4 regions of the Marinobacter alkalisoli genome follow, and region 3 is predicted to be linked to each of the others. Evidence: predicted binding sites of a transcription regulator. Region 3 holds the regulator's gene; each other region holds the start of a gene.
What was found. Region 3 encodes sigma-54, which starts transcription at its own class of promoters, with help from an activator protein. Its sites were predicted from a motif close to ANTGGCATNNANNTTGCTNT; they were not measured.
Positions count from the first base shown of each region.

Region 1: a site for sigma-54 is predicted at 1,379-1,398, ahead of ACJO3M_RS08900 (flagellar basal body-associated FliL family protein). Genes of this name have one in related genera too.
Region 2: a site for sigma-54 is predicted at 5,948-5,967, ahead of ACJO3M_RS05465 (PEP-CTERM sorting domain-containing protein). Genes of this name have one in related genera too.
Region 4: a site for sigma-54 is predicted at 4,188-4,207, ahead of ACJO3M_RS00475 (PEP-CTERM sorting domain-containing protein). Genes of this name have one in related genera too.

Region 1 is NZ_JBJJLB010000019.1:40,549-47,751, reverse strand. It holds gene fliM (flagellar motor switch protein FliM) at 1-768, opposite strand, end outside; gene ACJO3M_RS08900 (flagellar basal body-associated FliL family protein) at 807-1,319, opposite strand; gene ACJO3M_RS08895 (flagellar hook-length control protein FliK) at 1,496-2,713, opposite strand; gene ACJO3M_RS08890 (Hpt domain-containing protein) at 2,809-3,156, opposite strand; gene ACJO3M_RS08885 (ATP-binding SpoIIE family protein phosphatase) at 3,153-4,919, opposite strand; gene ACJO3M_RS08880 (STAS domain-containing protein) at 4,953-5,258, opposite strand; gene fliJ (flagellar export protein FliJ) at 5,360-5,803, opposite strand; gene fliI (flagellar protein export ATPase FliI) at 5,803-7,188, opposite strand; gene ACJO3M_RS08865 (flagellar assembly protein FliH) at 7,169-7,203, opposite strand, start outside.
Region 2 is NZ_JBJJLB010000016.1:187,308-194,510, reverse strand. It holds gene ACJO3M_RS05490 (outer membrane beta-barrel protein) at 1-289, opposite strand, end outside; gene ACJO3M_RS05485 (P-loop NTPase family protein) at 351-1,247, opposite strand; gene ACJO3M_RS05480 (XrtA system polysaccharide chain length determinant) at 1,244-2,773, opposite strand; gene ACJO3M_RS05475 (XrtA/PEP-CTERM system exopolysaccharide export protein) at 2,824-3,468, opposite strand; gene ACJO3M_RS05470 (TIGR03013 family XrtA/PEP-CTERM system glycosyltransferase) at 3,531-4,943, opposite strand; gene ACJO3M_RS05465 (PEP-CTERM sorting domain-containing protein) at 5,142-5,900, opposite strand; gene prpD (2-methylcitrate dehydratase) at 6,109-7,203, opposite strand, start outside.
Region 3 is NZ_JBJJLB010000004.1:101,699-108,901, forward strand. It holds gene lptB (LPS export ABC transporter ATP-binding protein) at 1-552, shown strand, start outside; gene ACJO3M_RS01430 (RNA polymerase factor sigma-54) at 726-2,246, shown strand; gene hpf (ribosome hibernation promoting factor) at 2,331-2,639, shown strand; gene ptsN (PTS IIA-like nitrogen regulatory protein PtsN) at 2,728-3,198, shown strand; gene rapZ (RNase adapter RapZ) at 3,227-4,114, shown strand; gene ACJO3M_RS01450 (HPr family phosphocarrier protein) at 4,122-4,391, shown strand; gene mgtE (magnesium transporter) at 4,503-5,864, shown strand; gene yjgA (ribosome biogenesis factor YjgA) at 5,911-6,432, shown strand; gene ACJO3M_RS01465 (carbon-nitrogen hydrolase family protein) at 6,437-7,203, opposite strand, start outside.
Region 4 is NZ_JBJJLB010000002.1:98,600-105,802, forward strand. It holds gene ACJO3M_RS00460 (acyl-CoA dehydrogenase) at 1-1,668, opposite strand, end outside; gene ACJO3M_RS00465 (AEC family transporter) at 1,790-2,677, opposite strand; gene ACJO3M_RS00470 (MalY/PatB family protein) at 2,902-4,083, shown strand; gene ACJO3M_RS00475 (PEP-CTERM sorting domain-containing protein) at 4,260-4,874, shown strand; gene ACJO3M_RS00480 (DMT family transporter) at 4,937-5,848, opposite strand; gene ACJO3M_RS00485 (succinylglutamate desuccinylase/aspartoacylase family protein) at 5,894-7,203, opposite strand, start outside.

The DNA of each region.
Region 1 (7,203 bases), on a different contig from region 3:
CGGTACATTGACTTCCTTGATGTCTTCCTGAAGAGCATTCACCCAACGCTCATCAATGTCGTCAATATCACTCTGCACCCCCGCATCGAGTACGTCGCGAATAGGCTCGATCATGGAATACGGCAGTGCCATATGCAGCTCACCGCCTCCGCCGTCCAGTTCAATATGAAAGGTGCTCACCACCACCACTTCGCTGGGGCTGACGATGTTCGCCATCGCCGGATTCACCTCCGAACTGAGGTATTCGAAATCCACTTTAAGAACAGCGTGCCAGGCTTCCCTCATGTCATGGAATACCTGATCCAGCACCATCTGCACAATGCGGGTTTCCGTCGGTGTGAATTCCCGGCCTTCAATCTTTGCGTGCCTGCCTTCGCCACCAAAGAAGTTGTCCACCAGCTTGAACACCAGTTTGGCGTCCAGCACAAACAGGGAGGTACCGCGCAAGGGGCGGATCTTGCACAGGTTAAGGCTGGTGGGCACATACAGAGTGTGAATGTACTCACCGAACTTCATGATCTGGACACCACCGGTGGACACATCGGCGTTACGGCGGAGCAGATTGAACAGGCTGATCCGGGTATAGCGCGCAAAGCGCTCGTTGATCATTTCGAGGGTGGGCATTCGCCCACGGACGATCCGGTCCTGGCTGGCAAGGTCGTAGGACTTTACACCGGCTTCGTCGGTTTCTTCATAGGTATCGATATCCCCATCGTCCACACCGTGGAGAAGGGCATCGATTTCATCCTGTGACAGTAGGTCCTGCATACGTTTTCCTGCCCTGACAAGCCGCCCGTTACCGGGGCCTATTGCACTACAAAATTCCTGAAAAGTACCTGTTTCAGAGGAGGTTCCCCCTCATTTTCCAGCACCTGGTTAATGGTCTGCAGCATGCTGTCAGCCAATGCCGACCGGCCGTCCGGCGTCTGCAGCTCCATGAAGTCACTGCTTCCCAGCAAGGTTACCAGCCGACTGCGAATCAGCGGCAGATGCAGCTCGGCGGCCGCAAGTGCTGGTTCGCCATCCGCCTCCAGGGAAAGAAAGACCTGGGCATAGCGCTGGCGGCCCCCTTCGGCCTGGATCGTCGTCACCATTGCCTTCTCTATATCGAGGTAGACGCTGGGCCTGAAGGTGCTGACCTCGGTTTCCTCAGAGGACGCATCGCCGCCACCCATGCCCGGCAGCCCTCCTCCGAGGAACCACAGGGTGCCTACCACGGACAGCCCCACGGCCAGGACAATCACCAGAACCAACAGGATAATGAGCTTCAGCTTGCCCTTTTGGGCCGGTGGGGCCGCAGGTGTGTTGTTTTCAGCCATAACCTTCCAATCGCCAGAAATCCGTCATCCGGATGGTTTTTTGGGTATATACGGGGAATGAAGCAAAGGCCGGGCCAACAGACTCAACACCCCGATTCAGGACAGCAGTTTAGCGTTGTGGGAGGGGATCGGCAAAGAAGAATCAAAGCCGGGACCCAGGGGCCCCGGACAGTACATCAGGCGAAGATATCCACTTCGCCTTTCCAGGTGAGATCCAGGGCATTGACGTGTGCCTCGGCCTCTTCGGGAGACACACCAGCCAGTTCATCACGGGCCCGGCCTTCGGCGTTCTCTGATTCACCATCGGCATCCTGCCCGTTGGTCTGCCGTTGGGCAGAGTCAGCAACATCGAACTGTTCCAGCGACAGCCCCTGCTCACTGAGCATATCCCGCAAGCGGTGGCTGTGAAGTTCCAGCTGATCCCGAACTGCCGGATTGGCCGCGTGTACCGTAATATTCGCCTGCTCCTGGTGGACCTGAACGCGGACTTCCATGGGCCCCATGTCCGGCGGGGTCAGATGAATTTCGGCGACGGACAGTTTGTTGGCGGTCAGCCAGGTCAGTTTCCCCACCATCTTATCGCCCCATTCCGCATGCCCGACCGGCACATCAACCGAGGTGGCATACCCTTTGAGACCAGTGGCATCGGCTGGCAGCCTGGCAGCCGCATTGGCCAGTTGCTGACCCGGAACATCAGCCAGTGTCTGCAGACGGCCAGCGGTCAACAAAGCGGTGTTGTCCTGAGCTCGACCGGATTCCGGCGTCAGTGCCGCCAGGGCGTCGGTCAGCTGGAAGCTGGCTGACATACCCTGCCCTGAACCCGATGTCTCACCAGGCTTGCCGCCAGGCATGCCCGGCAACCCGGCGATAATGCCGGCAAACCGCTGCATCAGGGGTGCCTGGCCAGTCGCCTTGCCTGGTAACTGCGTTGAGTTTCCTGCCATGCCTGAGGCCCCCCCTGCAGGCTCCAGCATCGCTTGCAGGTTGGCAAAGGTCAGAGATGCAATTTCTTCCGGAATGTCCACATCTGCCGGTTTTTCCCCCAGGCCATCAGCTGGCGTCACGGATTCCTCTGAGACTGCCGCCTCTCGGACAGTACCGGAAGAACGGCTCTGTGCTCCGTCTTCGGTACGCTTATCGCGTGCACCATCCGACCGGGACCTGGCGTCTGCCGGAGCATCTTTTCGCTTGTCAGGGCTGTTGCGGGCATCCTCGCGACGTTCCGCCTGTGCACGCCGGTCCGCCTGTTTGCGGTCCAGGCGCTGCTGTTCCGCCCGGGAAACCGAGTCGAACTGGCTGTCGCCGGATTTTTCATGACCCGCCGGCGCTTTTTTGCTGCCGGTATCGGGCTGCCCCCCTGGGGCCTGGGTTTGTGGTAAAACCATCTGGGACATGGCAACCTCTTGCCGCTTTTCAGGGTTGGAGTTCAGGAAATCCTCGTTACCCGATACACAGCAAAAGCGATGCCATCCTTGGAGGGCGTCGACAATCAGTCGACCAGAAAGCCCTCCAGCATCTCCCGCACCTTGCGGAATTCCGAATCAATCGCCTCCATGAGCGATGCAACCTCGTTAAAGCGTTGCTCCCGCCCGGCATTCTCTATCTCCAGGCACAGGGCGCCCAGACGGGGCGCGCCAATATTAACGCAACTGCCTTTAAAACTGTGGGCGGTTTTGACGAGTGCATCGGCATCACCAGCATCAAGCGCCTGGCGTATGGATGAGATCCGATCAACAGAATCGTTAATGTAGGTACGGATCAATACGTCAAACTCGTCCTCCATAACATCCTGAAGCTCCGCCAGTGCTTCCTCGTCAAGATGCGGCTTGTCGTTCATGACGAACCCCCGGATTGAGTGATGGCCGCGACTTTGCGGTCTCCGGCCTCTGAAAAGTGCCAATCATATACGATTTCAACGTGATTGCCCCGCTCCCTGAACGTCAGTGAGTCCGCCAGTCGCTGCAACAACATCAGCCCACGACCGGCGTAACCAGACGTTTCATCACAGGTATTGGTGTGACCCTGGTAGTCGAATCCGTGACCGCTATCCTCACAGACCACTATCAGACGTCCTCCCGAATCCGTCATTGAATGGGTTAATCGGAACTTGATGTAATGCTCCCTGACGTTACTCAGTCGGCGTTCCCGCTCGGCGTAGTAATGGCCGAACCCATCGGCGGTTTTCTTCCATTCCGACGGCAGTCCGAGAATACCGTGCTCCAGGGCGTTGGTGTACAACTCCGACAGCAGTGTGTAAACCTCGCCACTCCGGCGTCTCAGCCCGGGCACCTCCATGCAGATATGCAGCAACAGTGGCAACGGACTGAACTGGCCGAGGGTCCTGTCCCTGACCTCATAGACGCAGCGCCATTCTGCCGGCCCCTCTAATGCTGACAGCGGCACCTCTTCCGACATGGCTTCAAAGTCTTCGCCTTCGGCCATATCCAGGGTCACCAGGGTCAGGTCATCCTGATCAAGCTGGCCGCCGGAAAACGTCTTCACCTGCTCAATCACCGCATCAAAAGGATGAAGACCGTCAAGGACCTTATCCAGTGCGTGGATCACCCGACGATCGCCAAACATGTCACCCCCGGAACCTTCAGTCTCCAGCACGCCGTCAGTCATGAACATCAGCGTATCCCCGGGACGGGTCTGGATGATGGTCATTGAGGCCTCGAAGCTATTGGAGTCGAGCACACCCAGTGGCAGCTGGGACGATGGCAGCGCCCTGCGACTACCATCCTGACGGACCAACCAGCCGTCGGGCAACCCGCCGTTCCACACCTGCACCTGGTTAAGGGAAGAATCCGCCTGGATCATCGCCGCACAACAGAACATGCCCCCCGGCAGAATACGCTTGAGTTTCTGGTTGATCTCTCGCAGCACATCGCTGCCACTGAACCCCTTGGCCGTCATGCCATAGAAAATCTCCGCCACCGGCATGGCCCCGACCGCCGCCGGCAACCCATGTCCGGTAAAATCACCGATCAGTATCTGCAGGCCGCCGGCGGGACGCGGGCAGGCAAACAGAATGTCGCCATTGAAAATAGACATCGGAGAGGCGTGGAAACGGATGCTGTCAGCGTCCAGACAACCGGTGTGGGCGATGTTGTCGAAGACCCGTTTGGCGACGTGCTGCTCCTCCGTCAGCTTGCGGTTGCGTTCGTGGATCAGATCCCGCTGGTGACTGAGGGTCTGATGCATCACGCGCATACGATTGAAGGCATTGATCTTGGCTTCAATGATTACCCGGTTGTAGGGCTTGGTCAGGAAATCATCACCACCGGCTTCCAGGCAACGGGCCAGCGCATCGGCATCGGAAAGGGAGGTCAGAAAGATCAGGGGTACGAGACGCTCACCCGCCAGGGCCTTGATATTCTTCGCCGCTTCCAGGCCGTCCATGTGCGGCATCATGGCGTCCAGAAAAACAAGCTGGGGAGACGCCTGACGAAACAGCTCAACGGCCTCGACACCGTTGGCAGCATCCAGAACGTCATGACCAAGACGTCGTAGCAAAGCCTTGAGGATCAGACGATCGCTGTCGCTATCATCAGCGATCAGGATCAGCAGGGAGTGATTGCCGGTTTGTGCGTCATCCACATCGGACCTCCCGAAGGGCTTACCCAGCCTCTGTCAGCGGATAGCAAACAACTGCTCGAAGTTGGAAATGGCCAGGATTCGACGAACATCGCTGTTACAGTTTTCAATACTGATGGCGGCGCTGTCGCCACCGGCGTAATCACGAAGCAGCAGTAACATCCCGAGGGCCGAGCTGTCCAGATAGGTGGTGTCGGACAGGTCCACCACATACCCCTTGATATCCTGGTCACCATGCTCATAGGCATCACGGAAGGCCTGATGGGTACTGAAATCAAACCGGCCGTCAATCTTTATGATCAGCGTCTGACCATCCTCGCTGCGGCGCGTGTGAATAGGCATTCCTGATCCTCCGCGGGAATTTTTCCGAAAAGATATTGTACAGGTAAGGATAGCGTAGTCGGGACGTTTTGCACCCACGACACCGGCACAAAACCGTGGAATTATCGCCGTCGCCGGACAAAGGCGCGCCCGGCGGCTTCATCGGCAAGTTTTTGTTCTTTCAGGTCTTGCTCGCGTTGTTCCTGCCGCCGGCAGGTCTCTATGTATTTTTCCATGCCGCGACGTCGCTCCCAGGCTTCCTGCCATTGCCGCCGGGATTCATCCAGCCGCTCCGCGAGTATATCCAGTTGCTGTTGTTGCTGTCTGAGCACCTGATCCAGCTGGGCGATAAACGCCTGCCAGGCCTGGAGGCGGGCTACCGGCACCACTCCCTGCTGGTTCTGGCGGATCTGCTCCCGGTATTCCTGCTGGTAGCGGTTCAGGTTATCGATCTGTTCCTGCTGAGCTTCATACCGGTTGCGCGCTTCACCCATCTTTTCCAGCGCTTCCTGCTCTTTGCGTTCTTCCAGGTCCAGCACCACCGCCAGCCGCCGGGACCGGAGCATCATTCAGCCCCTCTCGCCGGTGCCGGGGCGCCGGATTTCCGGCGTTCCGGTGAACGACGCTCAGGAACCACCGCCAACAACTGGTCAATACTGTCCTGCAGCGGGGCGCTCTCATTCAGCCCCTGCTTCAGGAACTGGGTCATGTTGCCTATGTGGGTAATCGCAAAATCGGTTTCGGAATCGGAACCTTTGACGTAAGCCCCGACACTGATCAGATCCCTGGCCTGTTGGTAACGGGAATACACCTGCTTGAAACGCTGTGCCCGGGCGAAGTGCTCTTCCCCGGTTACCTGAGGCATGACCCGGCTGATGGAAGCTTCCACATCAATCGCCGGATAATGACCCTCCTCGGCCAACCGACGGGACAACACAATGTGGCCATCCAGAATCGCCCTGGCGGCATCGGCAATGGGGTCCTGCTGATCGTCCCCTTCGGTTAACACGGTATAGAATGCGGTAATAGAGCCACCACCCTGGCGTCCGTTACCGGTCCGCTCCACCAGTTGCGGCAGTTTGGCAAAAACCGATGGCGGATAGCCCTTGGTGGCCGGCGGCTCTCCCACTGCCAGCGCAATTTCGCGCTGGGCCTGGGCATACCGGGTCAGGGAGTCCATCAGCAGCAGTACCCGCTTGCCCTTGTCGCGGTAATATTCGGCGATTCGCGTAGTCAACATGGCGGCCCGCAGGCGCATCAGGGGGGAGTCATCCGCCGGGGAAGCGACAACCACGGAACGGGCCAGGCCTTCTTCACCCAGAATATCCTCGATAAATTCCTTGACCTCCCGACCCCGCTCACCAATCAGACCAACGATGGTGATATCCGCATCGGTAAAGCGGGTCATCATGCCCAGCAACATACTCTTGCCCACACCGCTGCCGGCGAACAGACCAAGGCGCTGACCCTGGCCAACGGTCATCAGGGAATTGATCGCGCGGATGCCCACATCCATGGATTCGCGCACCGGCGCCCGGTCCAGCGGGTTAATAATATCGCCGTTGAGGGATACCCTGGACTCCACTTGCAGCGGCCCCTTGCCATCCAGTGGCTCACCGCTGCCATCCACAACGCGGCCCAGCATCTGGGGGCCAACCGGCACACGACTGGCCGCCGACAAGGGCACTACCCTGGCACCAGGGCGCAGACCTTCAATGGCAGTCAATGGCATCAGGTACACCCGGTCATCCTCAAAACCGACCACTTCGGCTTCAACACTGCCGCTTCCCTGCCCCTGGATCACGCAACGGTCGCCCACCACCATGGGGCAGCCCACGCATTCCAGGGTCAGGCCCACCATGCGGGTCAGGCGTCCGGACAGTTCCGGGGCCGATTCGCGGTCAACAAATCCCTGAAGTCGCTTCAGACGGTCAGCCAGGTTCCCGGTCATCGTCCTCGCTCCCGT
Region 2 (7,203 bases), on a different contig from region 3:
GGTCTGTCAATTGCCAGACTACGTTGTTACCCAGTTGGCAATCGCCCATGAAGTCGAGGTTGGTGTAGGTTTCCGGATCAAAGGTATCATCCAGCCAGTAACCGTAACCGAACCTGGCGCCAAGATCGGAATTACACTGCCCTGGATCGGAGGTGTGCTGAATCCCAACGCTGACCCGCGTTTCCAGATCGGATTCTTCATCAAAAGCCGTTTGTCGCGCGTTGTCCGAGTAGCGCGATTCCAAACCACCCGATATCGTCGCGGGGGCCGCCATGACGAGCCCTGGCATGACCGTGAGTATCCCGAGGGCACACTGTTGCCACGGTCGAATCCTCTCTGATACCTCGCTCCTAACCATTGACCACGGCTCCCACAAATTTCTCGGAATGAAAGGCTGTGGCCGCCTGCTCCGCCACTTTCGGTGTTATGCGCCCATGGGGCACCACCAGCATGGCGTAATCGCACAGCTCTGCAAGAATACGGGCGTCCGGCGATTCGGTAATGGATGCGGTATCGAGTACGATAAACCGATCCGGGTAGCGCCTTCTCACCGCCTGGAGAAACTGTTTCATCCGGAAGGATGTGAAAAATTCCGCCGGCATTTCCCTCTGGCTACCAGCAGGAATCAACCGCAGCCGCGGAATTCCGGTCGGGTAAAGGATGCGGGCGATGTCGTAATCGGGATCATCCAGAAAATCCGTCAAGCCGGTTTCCGGCATGATGTCCAGGGTGGTGTGGAGGGACGGATCCCTGAGATTGCAGTCGATCACCAGGGCGGTCTTGGATTGATCGAACGCAAAAGCCGCCGCCAGGTTCAGTGCCACGAAAGACGCACCCGCGCCAGACGAAGCACCGCTGACCACCAGTGTGAAGTTGTTGCCACCGGACGCTTCCAGCAACTTGGTCCGCAGATCCCGGAACCGATTAACCAATTGTCGGTTGCTGGATTCGGGGTAGATAATCCGCCGCTCATCCATATCATCCGGCGTGAGCTTTCTGGGCTCCTGCATCCGAACGATCTGTTTGCTGATGACATACCGGTCAACGGCTCCGGGGCCCAGTTCCAGGGAACTGGGTACCAGCATCCTGGAATCATCCCATTCGGAGTAGGGAACGCCCTCCCCGTTCAGGTCGTTTTTTCTGCGTAACCAGTAATTCTCTTCACCCGTTTTGTTGTCATCCCGGGCGCTTATCTGGTCATCATCGTTGTCCAGTGGGGCCTCGACTTTGTCGTTATGTTCGGTCATCCGATTACTCCCATCATTGAGGCAACTACCAGGGCGATGTAAACAGCCACTGCAATGATCGCGCATGCCCCCACCAGCACCGTTACCCGGCGGTCACGGCGTATTTCGAACGGTGTTCTCACTTGAGGAAGCTCAACCAGGACCGGTAAACCGATGTCGTCTTCCAGTTGCTGCCTTGCCTTTACCCGGGGATCGATCTGCAGTAGCCCCGCCGCCAGTCCGAACGGCGCAAGCAATCCCAGGAACAGCCCTGCCACCGCAAAGGTTGAGAATTTGGGGCCAGAGGCGCCCAACGGGAACTGCGCGGTCTCGTTGATCCGATAGTTCAGGCCCTGCCCTTCCACATCCAGATGCATGGACACCCGTGCCCTTTCACGGCGTTTCAGCAGGTCGTCGTAAATCTGTTTGTTCACTTTCATGTCACGGGTCAGGTCGGAGTACTGGGCCTTGTTTTCCTGTATCCGCTCCATCCGCCTGGTTTGTTCAGCCAGCAACTGCTCAAAAGAGTTGATGCGGGTGTTGATGGTCTGGATGTTGGCCCTGGTGCGGGACAGCTCGGACTGGATCTCCTGGTAAACAGGGTTGGACACTACCTCACCGCCCCGTGAAAGGACGCTCTCGTCCTGGTTAGCCATGGCTCTTGCACGCTGCCGCCGTAGTTCCTGCAGCTGCTCCTTCAGGATGACGATGTCCGGGTAGGTATCGTGGTACCGCAGCCGCAGGTTATCCAACTGTTCCTCGAGAGAGCTGATCCGGTTCTGGTAGGCATCCGCCGTCCGGCCCTCACGAATGGTGGGGTTTACCCGGTTCAGTTCGTTTTCCAGGGACCGCGCCCGGGTTTGCAGCTCGGCACGCTCGAGTTCTGCCAGTTCCAGCTGATTTCTCAGGCTGGCCATCCGGTTGTTGGCTGCCCCTTCCGTACCATCCACGTTTTCGGACAGGAACTGTTTAAGGCGGGCCTCCACTTCTGCTAACTGGCTTTCGTAGCTTTTGACCTGCTTATTGATGAACTCATAGGCGTTACGGCTTTCGGCACGCTTACGCTCATTGCTTTCCTCGATAAACAGTTGCCCCATCCGCTGGGCAACCTGAAATGCCTGCATCGGCGATTCAGACCGGAAACCAATGGCGAAGTAGGTATCCCCTCTTGGTCGAACGATCAGGTTATTCCGCAGGTAACCAATTCGCCCTTCCATCCGCTCGGGATCAATATCAGCCGCTCCTTCGCCGAAAATACTTTCATCCACCGCGACTCTCTCCACCACGCTCCTGCTCCATAGCAGCTCTTTCGCGGCGGACGCCCGGTCATTGATCTCCGTGGTTACGGCGCTGCCTTCCATCAACGGTCGGATAATGTTCTGGTCGTCGATGAAGATGATGGTTTCCGATTCGTACTTGTAGGGCCACAGGAAGCCCGTTGCCAGGACACCGAAACTGACAACCACGAATAGCAGGAGCGTCAGCCACTTCCTTGCCCGCACTTCCCTGAGGATTTCAACCGGTAATTGTGATAGAGGTAAGGCCATAGCGAACAACCCACACTAGATTCTGTAGAGTTTCACGGTGCGACCGACGCTCAGAAATTCCGCTCGGGAACACTGAGAATATCGCCAGGGCGTATCGCATAATTGGTTTCGACATCGCCGTTGTTGAGGATGTCCTCAAGCCGGACCGGAATGGCGACGACTTCACCACCCACCTTGCGATACAGCATCGAGTTATTCAGTGCCGCGAACGGCGTGGCGCCACCAGCGCCGAGTACAACATCAAGCACGGTCATGCCTGCACGGTGGGGGACGGAAACGGGTTGCTGCACCGCTCCGGTTACCCGCACGCGATCGCTGTATTCGTGACTGCCCATCGACGTCACCACGATGCTGACCTGCGGCTCGCGGATATATTGGGCAAGGTTGATTTCGATCTCTTCCGCCAGTCCGACCGGCGTGCGGCCACTGGCCTGGACATCACCAATCAGAGGCACGGAAATCTTGCCATCCGGGCGAACCGGCACGGTGATGCTCAGATCTTCGTTTCGCCAGACCGAAACCTTGACCACGTCAGTGGCACCCAGCACGTATTCATCAACACTGGTTGATGTGTCGACGTTCAGGGCACGCCGAATTTTCTCCGGTGAGGAGGGAGATGGGCTGGCACAACCGGCAACCAAAGCTACCGCAGCCAATAACAGAGAAATCCCTGCGAAGGAGTACATCCGTGACATTGTGAATCCTCTCTACAAGTCCTTGCTTCATTCCATGTTCCGGGAACAGCACAACCCCGAAACTACCTTGATCCTTTTTTGAACAATACCACTTCCACTGTCTGAATTATAATCAACAAATCCAGCAACAAACTCTGATTCTTGATGTAATAAAGGTCGTAACGAAGTTTCTCCCGGGTGTCCTCTTCGTTGTCCGCATAGGCAAAGCATAGCTGAGCCCACCCGGTCAGACCCGGCTTCACCCGGTGTCGCTCACTGTAAAAGGGAATTTTCTCCGACAGCTGCTGAACGAAGACCGGGCGCTCCGGTCGAGGCCCCACGAACGCCATGGTTCCGTTCAGCACATTGAATATCTGGGGCAGTTCGTCGATCCGTACCTTACGGATGAAATCACCGACCTTTGTCACGCGGGCATCATCCCTGCTCGCCCACACCGCACCATTTTTCTCGGCGTCAGTAATCATTGATCGAAACTTGTGAACCTGAAATATCCTGCCATTGAGCCCAACACGCTCCTGGCTGTAGAAAACCGGAGATTTCAGGCCATCTTCAATCTTGATCGCGATGGCTGTCAGAATCATGAACGGCAAACTGGCCAAAAGCAGCGTGGTAGCCGCCATGATGTCCAGTGAACGTTTCCCGATTCCGAACACCGAAGAAACGGTGAAGCCGTCCGAAAACACCAGCCATCCGCGGGTAATCATTTCCAGGGCCACTTTTCTGGATTCCTGTTCGTAGAAGGTTGCTCCGTCAATAATCTTGACGCCTTCCATCTTGCATTCCAGCAGGTCATCCATAGGCAACCCTTTCCTGCGGTCATCCACGGCCACCACGATCTCAGTCACGGGGTGGCGCAAGATATGCTGGTGTAGCGTGCAAGGCAATTGAAGCAGGTGCTCCTCCGCCACTTCGGTGTGCTCTCCGGGGAGGGGGACGAATCCGGTTAACTTGAACCCCTGGCGGTTAAAAGGGGTTCTCAGATCCTCCAGCAATTGCCGCGCCCTGTAGCCCGAACCCAGAACCAGCACTTTCCGCTTGAAGGCATCCCGGCCGGCTACGGCGAAAAAGATAGAACGCACAATGCCCAGCAGAAAGAAGCCAAATACCGAGGCCGACGTCAGCACACCACTGGACCCAAGGTACCAAAGCCAGTCACTGGCAAGCAGGTAGGTAAATCCGGACGCCGGAACCGCAACAATCAGGGCCATGATCGTTCTGAGCATCATCCCCGACATGCCTTCTTCGACATGGGATTGATGCACACCGATCGCAATCATGACCAACAGGCAAACCAGCGCGAAGATTACGGCGGAGGGAATCAGGACGCGAAGACTTTCCAGGAAGTACGTCAGATCGCCGAAATAACGGAAGAACGTGGCCAGAAGGAAACTGCCAACCAGCACAAAAAAATCTATCAGGCCCAAAATAACAAAGGGGACATGAATGTAATGCCTGAACAATCTGACGTGGGCCACGTCAACTCCTTTTGTTGTTCACTCGAACTGGCACCGTGCATCCCATGCAACGGAATCTGCTGTCAACAACAAGTGTAATGTAATTTTTTGTAACTTCAACGGAATCGATAAAATTTCCGACACTACCTGTAAAAAAAGTTAACAACGCAACCCGGAAACCGGGTTGCGTTGTTTGTTTTTTTTACAGCAGCTACTCGGTCAGCCTCTGCGGCGACGCATCATGCCAATTCCCATAAGCCCCAGGCCCATAAGAGCCAGAGTGCCGGGCTCGGGAACCTGGCCAACTGTCACATTATCGATACCAAATCCGTCATTGGTGTGATTGGATTTAAACACCAGGGAGGTAATGGCAACATCGCTGATAAAGCCCAGGTAATACGCTGCGCCCTCGCCCTGTGCACCCGTGAAGATGTCATTCATGCTGTAGGTTGCCGTGGTGTCGTCCTCAAAGACGATATCCAGCAGGCCACCAACGTCATTGGGGTCGGTCATGTAGAACCCCACAGCCTTGAACATCCCGCTGATGGAGAACTGCATTTCCTGGGAGTCCATGCTGTCGAGCCAGTTGTTGTTACCTGGTTCGTCCGGCAGCGGATACCGCCCAATGAACGGACTGGTTGTGGAATCCAGAACTGCTAATCCACCCGTACAGCTGAAGCCGCCGTCATTGCATGCCTCTGTGGCGCCGTTTCCCGCGGTCTGGAGCTGGGTAAACGTGCCAACGCCGGTATTGATATTGACGAATTGGCCGGACGAATCCGTGGCGGCGGTAAAGCCTTCAAAGTCTTCCGTGGTAGTGTCTTTGAGGTACGACAGAAAAGTCGCCTCTGCGGCTTCTGCGGTTGCCGTTCCTGGCCCACTCAGGGTCACATTCATCACGGCGGCGTTAGCAGCCGACACCGAGAACAATGACGCAAGAGCAATCCCTACCGTTGTTGTTGCAAGAGCCCTTTTCATTTCCTCACTCCTTTGTGTGGTCGTCCATTTACTGCGACATCCACTACAAAGCAATTGAAGGGCCAACTTATTTTTATCTTTTTTATCAATGCCTTATTTATTCTTGTATTTTTCGATGTAAAAATTCCTGACTACGTACTGTTTCAAAAGCGACATATCCGTAAGCCGCATTATCAATCCCGCGCGCCCTTCGCATCGACGGAAAGACTCAGATAACAAACAGACCGACAAATTCCTGAACCGACGTCGATTCCAGCGTTTCCTGGTCGGTACACATATCGACAATGCGATGGCAACGTTGAGCCGGGAACCGGGTGGCCAGGTTGTTACAGAATTTGTCCACGAGTAGCGGGATGCCCTCTTTCCTTCGCCGCCTGTGGCCAATGGGATACTCTACCGCCACCTGCTCGGTGCTGGATCCGTCTTTGAAGAACACCTGTATGGCATTGGCGATGGAGCGTTTGTCCGGCTCCAGGTACTCGCGGGTATAACGCTCGTCTTCCACGATATCCATTCTGGCGCGGATATCGTCGATGATCGGGTTGGCATTGTGAAAGCCGTCTTCGTAGTGCTCTGCCGTCAGGCTGCCGAAAATCAGGGGAACCGCCGCCATATATTGCAGGCAATGATCCCGATCCGCAGCATTGGCAAGCGAGCCTTCCTTGGAGATGATGCGAATAGCGGATTCGTGGGTGGTGATGACAATCCGGTCGATGTCATCAAGCCGGTCTTTCACTTGCGGGTGCAGGGTAACGGCCGCCTCGGCTGCGGTCTGAGCGTGGAACTCCGCCGGGAAGGAAATCTTGAACAGGATGTTTTCCATCACATAGGAGCCAAAATCCTGCGGTAGGGAGAACCGCTGCTGGTCCTTCGGTTTCAGTTTCTGGTCTTTGTTGGTCTTGCTGAACAGCACATCGTAGAAGCCCCACTGGGATGCCGTCAGGACGCCGGGGACACCCATCTCGCCGCGCAGGGCGATATCCGCCAGGCGTACCGCCCGGGAGGTGGCATCGCCTGCCGCCCAGGATTTGCGGGAGCCGGCATTGGGTGCATGGCGGTATGTACGGAGGGACTGGCCGTCCACCCAGGCATGGGACAGCGCAGACAATAACTGCTCGCGGCTGGCGCCCATGAGTTTGGCGGCAACTGCGGTTGATGCCACTTTGACCAGCACCACATGGTCCAGCCCTACCCGGTTAAACGAGTTCTCCAGCGCCAGCACGCCCTGGATTTCATGGGCCATGATCATGGCTTCCAGAACCGCGCGCATGGTGATGGCGTCCTTGCCTTCGGCCACGCGCTT
Region 3 (7,203 bases):
CGCATCACCATCGACAGCCAGGACATCACTCCGCTGCCCATGCATGGCCGGGCGCGCAGAGGCATTGGTTACCTGCCCCAGGAAGCGTCGGTGTTCCGCAAGCTGACGGTGCGGGACAACATCATGGCCATCCTGGAAACCCGCAAGGAACTCAAGCGGACCGATCGCGAGAGCAAGGTGGAAGAGTTGCTGGAGGAGTTTCACATTACCCACATCCGTGACAGCGTTGGTATGGCGCTGTCCGGCGGTGAGCGGCGGCGGGTGGAAATTGCCCGGGCACTGGCCATGGAGCCGGCGTTTATCCTGCTGGACGAACCGTTTGCCGGTGTTGATCCGATTTCAGTCAGCGATATCAAGCAGATAATCCGCCACCTGCGGGACAAGGGCATCGGCGTTCTGATTACCGATCACAACGTGCGTGAAACCCTGGATATCTGTGAGAACGCCTACATTGTGTCGGGCGGCCACATCATTGCCTCCGGCAATTCCGAGGAAATCCTGGCCAACCAGCAGGTGAAAGAGGTTTACCTTGGCAATGAATTCCGACTTTGACGTAACGCATATTCCGGCACCGCCGTCTTCATGACCCAATTGTCATGTTGGTGACAAGCAAGTACACTCGGCAAAGAACTTGCTTGGTCTGGCAAGTAGCCAGCATACAACGAATTTTTTTGCAATCACCCGTTAAGACGGTGCTATTGAGTCACGGATCCTGAACCATGGTTATGAAAGCGTCATTACAGTTAAAACTGGGTCAGAGCCTGACCATGACGCCCCAGTTGCAGCAGGCGATCAAGCTTCTGCAACTCTCCACACTGGACCTGCAGCAGGAAATCCAGCAGGCGCTGGACTCGAACCCCATGCTGGAAACGTCGGAAGATGACGACGCGCCCGACGCCAACGAATCCGGGCAGGACAACGAGGAGTCGGCCAAGGCCGAGGAAACCGCTTCAGCGGCGGAATCCGCCACCGATTGGGATGAATCCGAGAACGGCCCCGACTGGTCGTCGGAGAACGACATTCCCGACAACATCCCCGATGACCTGCCGGTAGACACCGCCTGGGATGACATCTACCAGTCCGCGCCAGCACCGGCGGCCCGCAACGACGACGAAAACGACAGCGACTTCGAAACCCGCAACTCCCCGACGGAAACCCTTCAGGACCATCTCGAGTGGCAGCTGAACCTGACCCCCCTCAGCGAACGGGACCAGGCCATCGCCCACGCCCTGATGGACGCGGTAGACGAACGCGGATACCTGACCACCTCCATTGAGGAAATCCATTCCGGACTGCTTGACGACACGGAAGACGACCCGCTGGAACTGGATGAAGTGGAAGCTGTGCTGCACCGCCTGCAACACTTTGATCCTCCCGGCGTCTTTGCCTGTGACCTGCAGGGGTGCCTGCTGATCCAGCTGAACCAACTGCCCCCGGACACCCCCTGGCTGGCCCAGGCGCGACTGGTTATCACCCATTACATCAACCTTCTGGGCAACCGGGATTACGCGCAACTGCTGCGCCGCAGCCGCCTGAAGGAAGACCAGCTGCGGGAAGTGCTGGCGCTGATCACCAGCCTCAACCCGCGCCCGGGCGATTCGGTGGACCGGGCGGAGCCGGACTATGTCATTCCCGACGTGATGGTTCGCAAGCATAACGGGCGCTGGCGTGTTGAACTCAACCCGGACATTGCGCCGCGGATCCGGGTCAATGCCAGCTACGCTTCCCTGATCAAGCGCGCGGACAGCAGTGCCGACAACACCTACCTGAGAGATCAGTTGCAGGAAGCCAAATGGTTCATCAAGAGCCTGCAGAGCCGGAACGAAACCCTGCTCAAGGTGGCAACCCGCATTGTCGAGCACCAGCAGGGATTCCTGGATCATGGCGAGGAAGCCATGAAGCCGCTGATCCTCTCGGACATAGCCCAGGCCGTGGAAATGCATGAGTCCACCATTTCCCGGGTGACCACACAGAAATACATGCACACCCCCCGTGGCATCTTCGAACTAAAGTACTTTTTCTCCAGCCATGTCAGCACCGATGAAGGCGGAGAGTGTTCCTCAACCGCGATCCGTGCCATGATCAAGAAACTGATTGCGTCAGAAACTCCGAAAAAGCCATTGAGCGATAGCAAAATTGCAGCCATGCTAGGAGAACAGGGCATCAAGGTAGCCAGGCGGACCGTAGCCAAATATCGGGAGGCTATGCACATTCCGCCATCCAACGAACGAAAACGGCTGGTTTGACCCGACAGGATCCGCCGGCGTGAACAGCGCTGGCACACCGTCAGCCCTTAACAGGGGCCGGCAAGATGACGACAGGAGACGCCTATGCAACTCAATATTTCAGGCCACCATGTAGAATTGACCCCCGCACTGAAAGATTACGTATCAGGCAAGTTTGAAAAGCTCGAGCGCCATTTTGACCACATCAGCAACTGCCAGGTAACGCTTGAGGTGGAGAAGGTACGGCAGATGGCGGAGGCGACACTCCATGTGATTGGCGGTGAGATTCACGCAAAGGCGGAAAACGATGACATGTACGCAGCGATTGATTCGCTGATTGACAAGCTGGACCGTCAGATTCTCAAGCACAAGGAAAAGAACGTCGATCGTATGCATGGTAACGGCGCCCGTTAAGGCGCTGTTTTCCAGGCATTCAAAACAATCGAGCTGCGGCATGGGTTAACATGCCGCAGCCTTTTTTTTACGGAATTGCAGTCGATCCATGAGCGACACATCCCTGACTATCGAAAACATACTTGCACCGGAGCTGACCCTTTGCCGGGTAGCTGCGTCCAGCAAGAAACGCGTTCTGGAATTCATTGCCGAGGAGGTAAATCAGCAGGACGCCTCCCTCAGTGAGACCCAGATCTTCAACAACCTGATCTCACGGGAGCGGTTGGGAAGTACCGGCATCGGCCAGGGGATCGCTATCCCTCATTGCCGCCTGGACGGCCTGGACCGAGTGGTAGGCGTGCTGTTTACGCTGGAAGAAGGCGTGGGCTTTGACGCCATTGACAATCAGCCGGTGGACCTGGTGTTTGCCCTGATTGTTCCCAAGGAAGCCACCAGCGAACACCTGGAACTGCTCAGCCAGCTGGCGGAGAAGTTCAACGATCGCGGATTTTGCGATCAACTGCGGCAGTGTACCGATGCCCAGTCTCTTTACAGCCGCATGCTGGACAGTAACGGCTGATATTTTACTGACCGGAGGCAAACAGGCGATGAAACTGATTATTGTCAGTGGCAGGTCGGGCTCAGGGAAAAGTACGGCGCTGCATGTACTGGAAGACCTTGGTTTTTACTGTATTGATAACCTGCCCATTGGCCTGCTCTTCCCCCTGACCAAGGAAGCCGCCAGCCACAGCGACACTCCCGGTCGCCTGAAGAAGATGGCGGTCAGCATTGATGCCCGCAACCTGGCGGGTGAACTGACCAATTTCGAAGCCATTTACCGCCAACTCCAGAATACCGGCGTGACCGTCGAGATCATTTACCTGGACGCGGACGAACAATCCCTGCTTCAGCGTTTCCATGCCACCCGGCGCAAGCACCCGCTGAGCGACGACAAGACCTCGCTCCGTGAGGCCATCAGCAACGAGAAAAAACTGCTGGAACCGCTGTCCAAACTGGCCGACCTTTACGTCAACACCACCGGCATGTCCATGTATGAGTTACGTGACATGGTCAAACAACGGATCGTCGGTCGCAAGGAGCAGGAACTGGCGCTGCTGTTCCAGTCGTTCGGGTTCAAGCACGGCGTGCCACTGGACTCTGACTACGTCTTCGACGTGCGCTGCCTGCCCAACCCTTACTGGGACACAAGCCTGCGACAGTTTGTCGGCACTGAGCAACCGGTCATCGATTTCCTGGAAAAGGAACCACTGACCCGCAAGATGGTCGAGGACCTGACCACGTTCCTGGAAAGCTGGCTTCCTACCTTCGCTGACAGCAACCGAAGCTATATGACCATCTCCATCGGCTGCACCGGCGGCCAGCATCGCTCCGTCTACGTCTGCGAACAACTTGGCCAGCATTTCCGCCAGAAGTACAGCAACGTTCAGGTGCGCCACACGGAACTGCCGCACCTGCAACCCCGGGACCCAGCGTAACCTGCTTATGATTCGCCGAAACATCACCATTATCAACAAGCTGGGGTTGCACGCACGGGCAACCGCCAAGCTGGTTGCAACGGCGTCCGCTTACCAAAGTACCGTGAGAATCTGCGGCAAGGGCCGTGAGGTTGATGCCAAGAATATCATGCAGGTCATGATGTTGGCGGCCAGCAAGGGAACGGAAGTAGAGCTGATTGCAGACGGCGAGGACGAACAACAGGCCATTGAAGCCCTGGCCGAGCTAATCAATGACTATTTTGGCGAAGGCGAGTAAGGCCCCGTCTCGCTCGCCGGGCGGTTTTCTTCGACATTCACCTACAACTCTTTCTCACCTGTACCGCCTAACTCCGCTATAATACGGGGGTTTTCTGACTGTGGGTGATTCATGACCGATATTCTGGAAAAAAGCCAGGCCCGCCAGCGCCTTCGCTCCCTCAGCGAAGCGTTGGACAGTGGTGCGCTGAAACAGGTTGCACGCATCCTGAATGGCGGCCTGAGCCCCAGTGATATTGCTCACCTGCTGGAATCGTCACCGCCCCGCCAGCGGGCTCTGCTGTGGAACCTGGTCGATAAGCAGCTTGAAGGGGAGGTTCTCCAGTACCTCAGCGATGACATCCGGGGCTACTTCCTCAGCCAGCTTAATGCCCAGGAACTGGCGGACATCCTGGAAGATTTCGAGTCGGATGACCTGGCCGACTTGCTGCAACAGCTGCCGGATACCGTCATCCAGGAAGTCCTGGATACCATGGACGAGCAGGACCGGCAGCGGGTAGAGGAAGTTCTGTCCTACCCGGAGGACACCGCCGGCGGCCTGATGAACACGGACACCATCACGGTGCGCCCGGACATCAGCATCGATGTGGTATTACGCTACCTGCGCAGGCACCGCAACCTGCCGCCAATGACCGACAGCCTGATCGTGGTGAGCCGGCGGGATGAGTTCATTGGTATGCTCCCGATCACCAAGATGCTGGTCTCCAATCCGGCGGCGACGGTGCGGGAAGTGATGGACACTGACATTGAACCCATTCCGGTGCTGTTGTCGGACACCAAGGTTGCCACCCTGTTTGAGCGCTACGACCTGATTTCCGCGCCGGTAGTGAATGAGGATGGTCGCCTGCTGGGCCGTATCACCATCGATGACGTGGTAGACGTTATCCGCGAGGACGCAGACCATTCGCTGATGAGCATGGCCGGTCTGGATGAGGACGAGGATACGTTCGCGCCAATCCTTAAAACGACCCGGCGCCGGGCCATCTGGCTGGGCATCAACCTGATTACCGCGTTCATTGCGTCCGGCGTTATCGGCATTTTTGAGGACACCATCGCCAAGGTGGTTGCACTGGCGGTGTTGATGCCCATTGTCGCCAGCATGGGCGGCATTGCCGGCAGCCAGACCCTGACCCTGGTGATCCGCGGCATGGCCGTGGGCCAGATCAGCGGCGTTAACGTCCGCTGGCTGCTGAACCGGGAGTTTGTGGTGGGCATGCTCAACGGCGTGCTCTGGGCCGTGGTGGTTGCCACGGCCGCAACGCTCTGGTTCAAGGATGTGTTGATTGGGGGTATCATTGCCGCGGCGTTGATTATCAATCTGGTAGCCGCCGCCCTGGTGGGTACGGTCCTGCCGCTGTTTCTCAAATCCCGTAATATTGACCCGGCGCTGGCCGGCAGCGTGATTCTGACTACGGTTACGGATGTGGTGGGTTTCATGGCCTTTCTTGGGCTGGCTACCATATTCTATGCATAAATCCCTGTCGGATGAGCGAAGCGTAATCCGACGAACAGGCAACATTATGAACGATCACCAAGACAACGACGCGCCGGAATACTCTGGCCCCAGCAAATCCCAGCTGAAGCGGGAAATGCACGCCCTTCAGGATCTCGGCAAACGCATGCTGGAGCTGAGCAATGACCAGCTCGAAACCCTGACCATCAGCGACACCCTGAGGGCTGCGATCGAGGAATCCCGCCGCATTCGCCAGAATGAGGCCAAGCGCCGGCACCTGCAGTTCATCGGCAAGGTGATCCGCCAGGAAGACGATCCGGATGCCCTGAAGCGGGCGATTGATGCATTCGACGCCGGCAGCGAGGAACACACCCGCCGCCACCACCTGGCGGAACGCTGGCGTGACCGCATGATCAGCGAGGGCGATTCAGCGGTGGGCGAATTCGTGAACTATTGCCCCGGCGCCGATATCCAGCACCTGCGCAACCTCGCGCGTAATGCCCGCAAGGACGCGGAAAAGCAGAAGAATACCGGACAGGCGAGAAAGCTGTTCCGGTATTTGCGGGAAGCGATTGACGACGTGGAGTAGTTTTTTATAATCGCCGATGTTCCCAGACTGGCATGCGGGTGCGGACGTTGGCCAGGTGGTCGGCGTCCAGGGCTGCGGTCACCACTCCGGGGCCTTCTTCTGTAATCTCCGACACCACCTTGCCCCAGGGGTCGCAAATCAGGCTGTGGCCGTAGGTACGGCGGCGCTCGCTATTCTGACCGCCCTGCCCGGCAGCCACCACCCAAACCTGGTTCTCGATAGCCCTGGCGCGGATCAGCGCGTGCCAGTGGGCGTCCCCGGTCTGCCAGGTGAACGCACTGGGCAGGCAGATCCAGTCCGCCTCTTTGTCCCGCAGTGCGCGAAAGAGTTCGGGGAATCGCAGGTCATAGCAGATCGCCATCCCCAACCGGCCAAAAGGCGTTTCAATAGTCACCACGGCATCGCCGGGTTCGAACGTATCGGATTCCCGGTATTGGCCGTGGGCGTCTTCCACCATGGCGTCGAACAGGTGAATCTTGTCATACCGGCCAACCTCTTTGCCCTGATCATCGTAAACCAGGGCGGTGGCGCGGACCCGACCGTCGATCGCTGATCCGTCCGGGCGAGTGCCCATGGGTAATGAGCCCCCCACAATCCAGATCCCCAACCGGCGCGCCTGGTCAGCAAGGAATTGGCGGATGACCGGCGCGTCTGATGCCTCCTGCTGGCCACAAGTGACCATCTGGGAGGTGGCCAGCACCGCAAAGTTTTCCGGCAACACAGCCACACGGGCTCCTGCCCGCGCCGCTTCAGTCAGTAACCGGCCGGCTT
Region 4 (7,203 bases), on a different contig from region 3:
CAGGGCATTACGGGTGGTGTGGGCAATGTGGCGGTAAAAAATGCCATCGAATTTTTTCGCGGCCTTGTCCTCATCTTCCATGCCGGCGGCTTCAATTTCCTCCACGATGAACGGATGGCAGCGAATCGCGCCCTGGCCAAAGATCATCAGGCTGCGGGTGAGGATGTTGGCGCCTTCTACGGTGATGCCGATGGGGACCGCCTGGTAGGCGCGGGCCAGGAAGTTGCGGGGGCCGGTAATGACGCCACGCCCGGCCACCACGTCCATGGCGTGGTTGATCACTTCTCGCATCAGATCAGTGTTGCGGTATTTCAGCACGGCTGACGGCACCGATGGGCGTACGCCCCGGTCCAGCATGCCGGAGGTGAGCAGGCGAGCGGCGTCCATCATGTAGGTGTAGCCGGCAATGGGTTCCAGAGCCTCCTGAACACCCTCAAACTGGCTGATGGAACGGCCAAACTGCTCCCGTGTCAGCGCGTAGGAACCGGTGGCGAGGCTGGCCACTTTGCCCGCGCCGGTACCAAGGGCGGGTAGTGATATCGAGCGACCAATCGACAGGCATTCCAGCAGCATCGTCCAGCCTTTTCCGAGCATGTCCTGACCGCCAATAACCTGCTCCATGGGGATAAACACGTCGTTGCCCCAGGTGGGTCCGTTCATGAACACAGTGTTCATCGGCAGGTGACGGGCGCCGGCGTTGACGCCTTCGGTTTCACGCGGCACGAGCACGCAGGTCACACCGATTTCATCCTGATCGCCCATCAGCCTGTCCGGGTCATACACCTTGATGGCCAGGCCAATCAGCGTGGCCACCGGCGCCAGGGTGATGTAGCGTTTGTTCCAGGTAACTTTCAGGCCCAGCACTTCCTCGCCGTTCCATTGCCCCTTGCAGACGATGCCCTTGTCGGGGATAGCGCCGGCGTCGGAGCCGGCCACCGGGGAGGTCAGGGCAAAGCAGGGAATTTCCTCGCCTCCGGCCAGCCGGGGCAGGTAGTGTTCTTTCTGGGTATCTGTGCCGTATTCCATCAGCAACTCGCCCGGGCCCAGAGAGTTGGGCACCATCACGGTGACGGCGGCGGACACGCTGCGGGTGGAAATTTTCATCACGATTTCGGAGTGGGCGGTATGGGAGAAGCCCTTGCCACCCTGTTCCTTGGGAATCATCAGCCCAAAAAAGCCGTTCTCGCGGATGAACTTCCAGACCTTGTCCGGAAGGTCGTAATTTTCATGGGTGATTTTCCAGTCGTCCAGCATGCCGCAGAGTTTTTCCACCGGTCCATCCAGGAACGCCTGTTCTTCGCTAGTGAGGTGGGCAGGCTTGGCGTCCAGCAGCTTTGACCATTCCGGCTGGCCGGAGAACAGTTCGCCGTCCCAGTCCACGGAACCGGATTTGAGCGCTTCGGATTCCGTCTCGGAGAGCTTCGGCAGGCGGTTTCGCACCCAGCCCAGCAGTGGGCGGCTCAGTTTGTCGAGGCGGAGATCACCGGGGAAAACCAACAGCAGAGCCAGGGCGAGCAAACCACCACCAAACAGTATGCTGAGCAGGTGCCAGCCATCCTGGAATAAACCGACGACGGTGGCGATGACCATCACCGCCGCGGCGGTTTGGCCACCAATGCCAAGATAAATCAGGACCAGTGCACTGATCAGAAGGAGCAGGACGCTCATGGGCAGACCTCCGTATCACGAATGAAATCAATCAGATTTGAGCAGTTATTACGAAGCTTCCTTTACCATCGATCAAAGACTGGGCAGTTGCAAGCAACAAAAACGGATTCTGGCCTGAAGATCATACATAGCCGGCCGCAAACACCAGCCCCAGTACAATGGGCATCACCACCAGACTGCCGAGGTTGCTGAGCAGCACCAGTGACGCCACTTTGTGAGGCTCCTGCTGGTACTGCTCTGCCACCATGTAGTTGAGAACCGCTGGCGGGAGAGCCGCGAACACCCACAGGGCGGCCACCTGAAGGCCCGGAAGATCCAGTATGGCAATCATCGGCCAGGCGAGAATCAGACCCGAGACCGGACAGGCAATGGCGCCCAGCATGCCCAGTTTCCAGTCGCTGAAATCCACATCCAGCATACGCACGCCGAGGGTAAACAGCATCAGTGGAATACATACGCCACCGAGCATATTCAGGGTTTCCAGCAGCCACTGTGGCATGGGCACCCCGCCGAAATTGACGGCCAGGCCGGCAATGCTGGCAAACACAACGGGCAGGCGCAGCCGTTTGATGATGGAGGTGTGCGGGTCCAGCATGTAGAGGCCCACGGTAAAGTGCAGCAGCATCTCCACTATAAACAGCACGATGGCGGCTGGCAGGGCTGCGTCACCAAAGGCGAACACCAGTACCGGGATGCCCATGTTGCCGGAATTGTTGAACATCATCGGGGGCAGGAAGGTTTTCAGATCCAGGTTCAGCACCCGGGCCAGGGGGTAGAGGATAATGCCGGAACCCAGTACCACCACGGTGGCTGCCAGTGCGAGGCTGGTGTATTCCTGCAGTGGTGCCTGCTGGTCTGCCAGGACCGCGAACACCAGCATGGGGACGAACAGTTCCATGTTCAGGGTGTTCAATCCCTGGATATCGGGCGTGCGATAACGGCCATACAGTGCGCCACATCCGGCAATCAGGAAAACCGGCAACATCGTGGACAGGATCTGACCAATCATTCGAAGGCTCCGACAGGGGTTATGGGTCAGCCGATGGACAATAAACCGTTAGGTTCGCAAGTGTTGGCCGTGTTCGGCAAGGAAAACCTGTGAATCTTCGACCAAAGCTTTAAACCCGCAGACGGACCGGTCATGTCTCTGATATGCGACGGCTTGCGGTGGTCATGACTCCTGCCACAGAATGATGACCATTAACCCGTCCCCATGACTGATCGGAGCGCCACGTGCCCATAGATTTCGACAAGTCCGTTATCCGCGAACAGACCTGTTCGGTAAAATTCGATGCCCGCCGGGCCGTGTTTGGTAAGGAGGATGTGATTCCGCTGTGGGTGGCGGATATGGATTTCCCGGCACCGGAGGCGGTCACCCGGGCCCTGGAAACCCGGGCCCGACACCCGATATACGGCTACACCCTGTTTCCTGATTCCCTGTATCAGTCGATGATCGACTGGTACAGGGACCGCCATGGTTGGACTATTGAAAGGGAATGGATCCTCATGGCGCCCGGCGTGGTGCCATCCCTTCATGCAGCGTGCCTGGCATTTTCCGAGCCTGGTGAGGGAGTCATCATTCAGCCGCCGGTCTACCCGCCGTTCTTCAGTTCAGTAAAGCGGACCGACCGGACAGTGATTGAAAATCCGTTGGACTGTGTCGACGGACGTTACACTATGGATTTTGAACACCTCGAACAGTGCGCCGCCCGTGACGATGCTCGCCTGTTGGTGCTGTGTTCCCCCCACAACCCCGTAGGCCGGGTGTGGACGGATGAGGAACTGCGGGCTGTGCTGGATATCGCCCGCCGACACGGCCTGGTGGTGTTGTCCGATGAGATTCACTGTGACCTGGTGTATCCGGACAAGCCGACGCATTGCATGCTTGCCCGCCTGGCGGAAGCCGGCGATGCGCTGGTAACGGCGGTTGCCCCGAGCAAGACCTTCAACATGCCGGGACTTGGGCTGTCGGCGCTGGTGATTCCTGATCCTGACCGACGGCGAGCAATGAAGGAAGTTTTCGATTCCCTTCACATGGGGCAATGCAATCCATTCAGCATCACCGGCTTTGAAGCCGGCTACCGGCATGGTGGTCCCTGGCTTGACGAGCTGATGCCTTACCTTCAGCAGAATCGCGATTATGTGGCGGACTTTCTGGCGCAGCGGATACCGGAAGTGACCATGACGGTGCCGGAAGGAACCTACCTGCTCTGGCTGGATTGCCGTGGGCTGACACCGGATGACAAAGCGCTGAAACAGTTCTTTGTGCAGGACGCGGGCATTGGTATGAATCCCGGCGCGACCTTCGGCGACAACGGGCGCGGCTTCATGCGGATGAATATTGGATGTCCCCGGCCGCTCCTGGAGCAGGCACTGGAGCGCATCGAAGCGGCTGTCATCCGGCGTTTCCGGTAAGCAGTCGGGTGTGCCCTGAAGACTTGTCAGCTTTTTTTACGACCACAGTTGTCGTGGGGTTTACAGGAATACACAGGCGTCTGGTTTTAAAGCGAAAGACAGAAACTGGCATTGCCGATGCTTTTGTTTTGGGTGGTACTCATTAACGGAATATGGGGAAACCCAGGGAGGCAAGTATGCCAAGAATTACACTGGTCACGTTGTTGGCCGTCGTATTGTTTTTCCCAACACTGGCAAGTGCGGCGCAGATAACAGCTAGCTATGACGTCAATCTCAACTCGGACGATCCGGGTCTGGTGGTTAACTCCGCAGATATTGCTGACAATCCTTTCACGTTCAATCTTGGCGAAGGGGAAAGCCAGTATTTCAGCTTGTTCAAGATCTGGACCAATGAATCCGATGTAGGGGACGACGACGAAGTTGCCTATCCGATCTCGGTGGACTTCAGTTTCACTTCGCCCGATGTGCTGTTCGGATCGATCGATGGTGAGACCGTGGGGGTGAACAAGGTAGGAGGCCTGTTCCAGAAAGGGGTACTCACCTGGGACGGTTCACTGGATCTGTTCTTTGGCGCCCAGGGCGATGGCCATCTTCGGGTCACCCTGTTTGATGCCGTATTCAATGAAGGCTATCTTTTTGGCCTGCATGAGGGCAAGAAATACGGTGCCAAGGTCAAGGCCAAAATCGAGCTGATTGCCAAGGCGTCACAGGTTCCCGAGCCGGGCACCCTGGCGTTGCTGGGACTGGGCTTGCTTGGTATTGGGCTGCGTGCCCGTCGTAACGCCGGCTGAACGAACAGGTTCCTCAGACGTTCCGTTGGAGTCAGGGGGATGACCATTCCCCTGACTCCGGGTTAGCTTGAGGGCACTTTACGTGTCGCAAGAAACAGTCCTGCCAGTATTAACAGCCCGCCAATGATGTGAAAGTGCCCCAGCCGTTCCCCCAGGAAGACCCCCGCCAGTATCGATGCGAACACCGGCGTCAGGTACATGAACATGGCCGCCCTTGCAGGCCCCACCCGATGCACGCCGTGATTCCAGAATGCGTACGCCAGGATTCCGGGGAAGAAGGCAAAATACAATAATGGCGTGATCGTGGCGCGACCAACTTCGAACCCCCCTTTGAAGAACATCAGCTCTATCAGATAGAACGGCAATATAACCAGTGTGCCCAGGGCGATCTGGGTGGTCAGGAATACCAGGGCCGGCAGGGGCACCGCCTGCCGTCTGAGCAGCACAGAGAACAGCCCCCAGCTGAAAACCGCAGCCACCATGATCAGATCCCCGGGCTGGGCCCCGAGTTCCGTAAGCACCGACAACTGTCCACGGGCGACGACCGTCAGTATTCCCAGCACGGCCAACAGGATGCCCAGTAGCTGAACCGGGCGGGTCCGGTCACCCAGGAGCAGCCAGGCCAGCAAGGCAATGAAAATGGGAATGGTGGCGTTGATCAGGGCAATGTTGGTGGCACTGGTAGTGATGGCGGCGTAGTACAGCAGCGAGTTGAACGCTGCCACGCTGAAGGTGGCCAGTATAAGCATGGACCCCAGGTACTGGCGGATAACCTGACGGTGGCGCAACACGCCCGGGAGGCCGAAGGGCAGGATAACCGCCAGGGCGATCACCCATCGCCAGAATGACATGGACAAGGGCGGGATGCTGTCGACCGCACCCTTGGCAACCACAGCGTTGCCTGCCCAGAATAACGGTGTCAGTACCAGCCCAACGTAGGCCAGCCATATTGGCTTCGGGGAATGAATAGACACGCCAGCTCCTGTTGTCGTTCGAAAACGTCGGAAGCCGGTAGCATACTATTCGCCGGGAACTTCTGCCTCCGTACCAACGTGGTAGGCCGCAAAGCCGGCCATCACCACCTGATCCACGGCCATGCCAATGATGCGACCGTTGCTGGCCGCCCGGATAGGGTGCTGGGCGTTGGTGATAGGGTCGGCCACATAGCCCAGAACCTCACCTTCGGAAACACGGGCGCCGAGATCCACTTCACTGAACAGGATGCCGCCGTTTGGCACGCGGATCCAGTTGGAATCGTAGTAAACCGGTTCCGGGTCTCCCCAGACGAACATCCGGGAAATCATGCCTTCCTTTTCCAGCAGGCTGGTCAGGCTGTTTACGCCCGCATCAATCTGATGTTCCTGAATGCGGTGAGATTCGCCAGCTTCCATGGTCACGGTACGAATACCGGCTTCCACCGCCGCCGTGCGTAGCATGCCGGAGGAGCCTGAACTGTGGACCACCGCCATGCGGTCAAAGCCACGGGTGAAGGCTGCCACATCCGGATTGTTCATGTCCGCCCGCAACTGAGGCAGGTTTGTGCGCTTTTGTGAGCCGGTGTGGATGTCCACCAACATGTCGCATTTGCGGATCACGCTCTCAAACAGTGAATGAGCAATGCGATCTGCCAGACTGCCATCCTGGCTGCCCGGAAAATGGCGATTCAGGTCACGGCGATCCGGCAGGTAGCGGGTACCTTGCTGGAAACCCGGCAGATTGACGATGGGAATGCCTACAACCCGGCCGGAGAGTTTCTCGGGGTTGAGGTCGTAGACCGTGCGGCGAACGATCTCGATGCCGTTGAGCTCGTCACCGTGAACCGCGCCGGTCAGGCACAGAGTGGGGCCCGCATTGACGCCATTGACCACCAGCACCGGTGTAGGCTGCGACAGTCCGGCAATCTGTATGTTCGGTGACCATGCCAGGCGCGTGGAGGTGCCAGGACGGACTTTGGATCCCAGCAGCTCGAAAGTACTGGCCGCTTCCGGTTCTGCTGTTTCAGAATCCGCTTTACTGTCAGCTTCCGAAGTGTCGGGCGCGTTGCCTGAGCCATCGGCGACTTCGATTTTTACATCGGCCCCGCCGGGTTCCAGGGAATCCCCGGCAGATTCACTGACCTCTTCTTCCCTGGGCGGCTCAGGGACGGGAGCGATCTCTTTGAGATCAATGTTGGGGGCGACCTTTTTGGGTTTCTTGCTTTCCGTCCCAGCAGACTCCGGCTGACGGGTATCCTCCTGATCGTCCCTCTGTGCTGCTTTTTCGCTTGCAGACCCGGCCCGTGAGCTTTTGCGGGGCTCGGAGTTCTCCACATCCTCAACGCTCTCGTCCT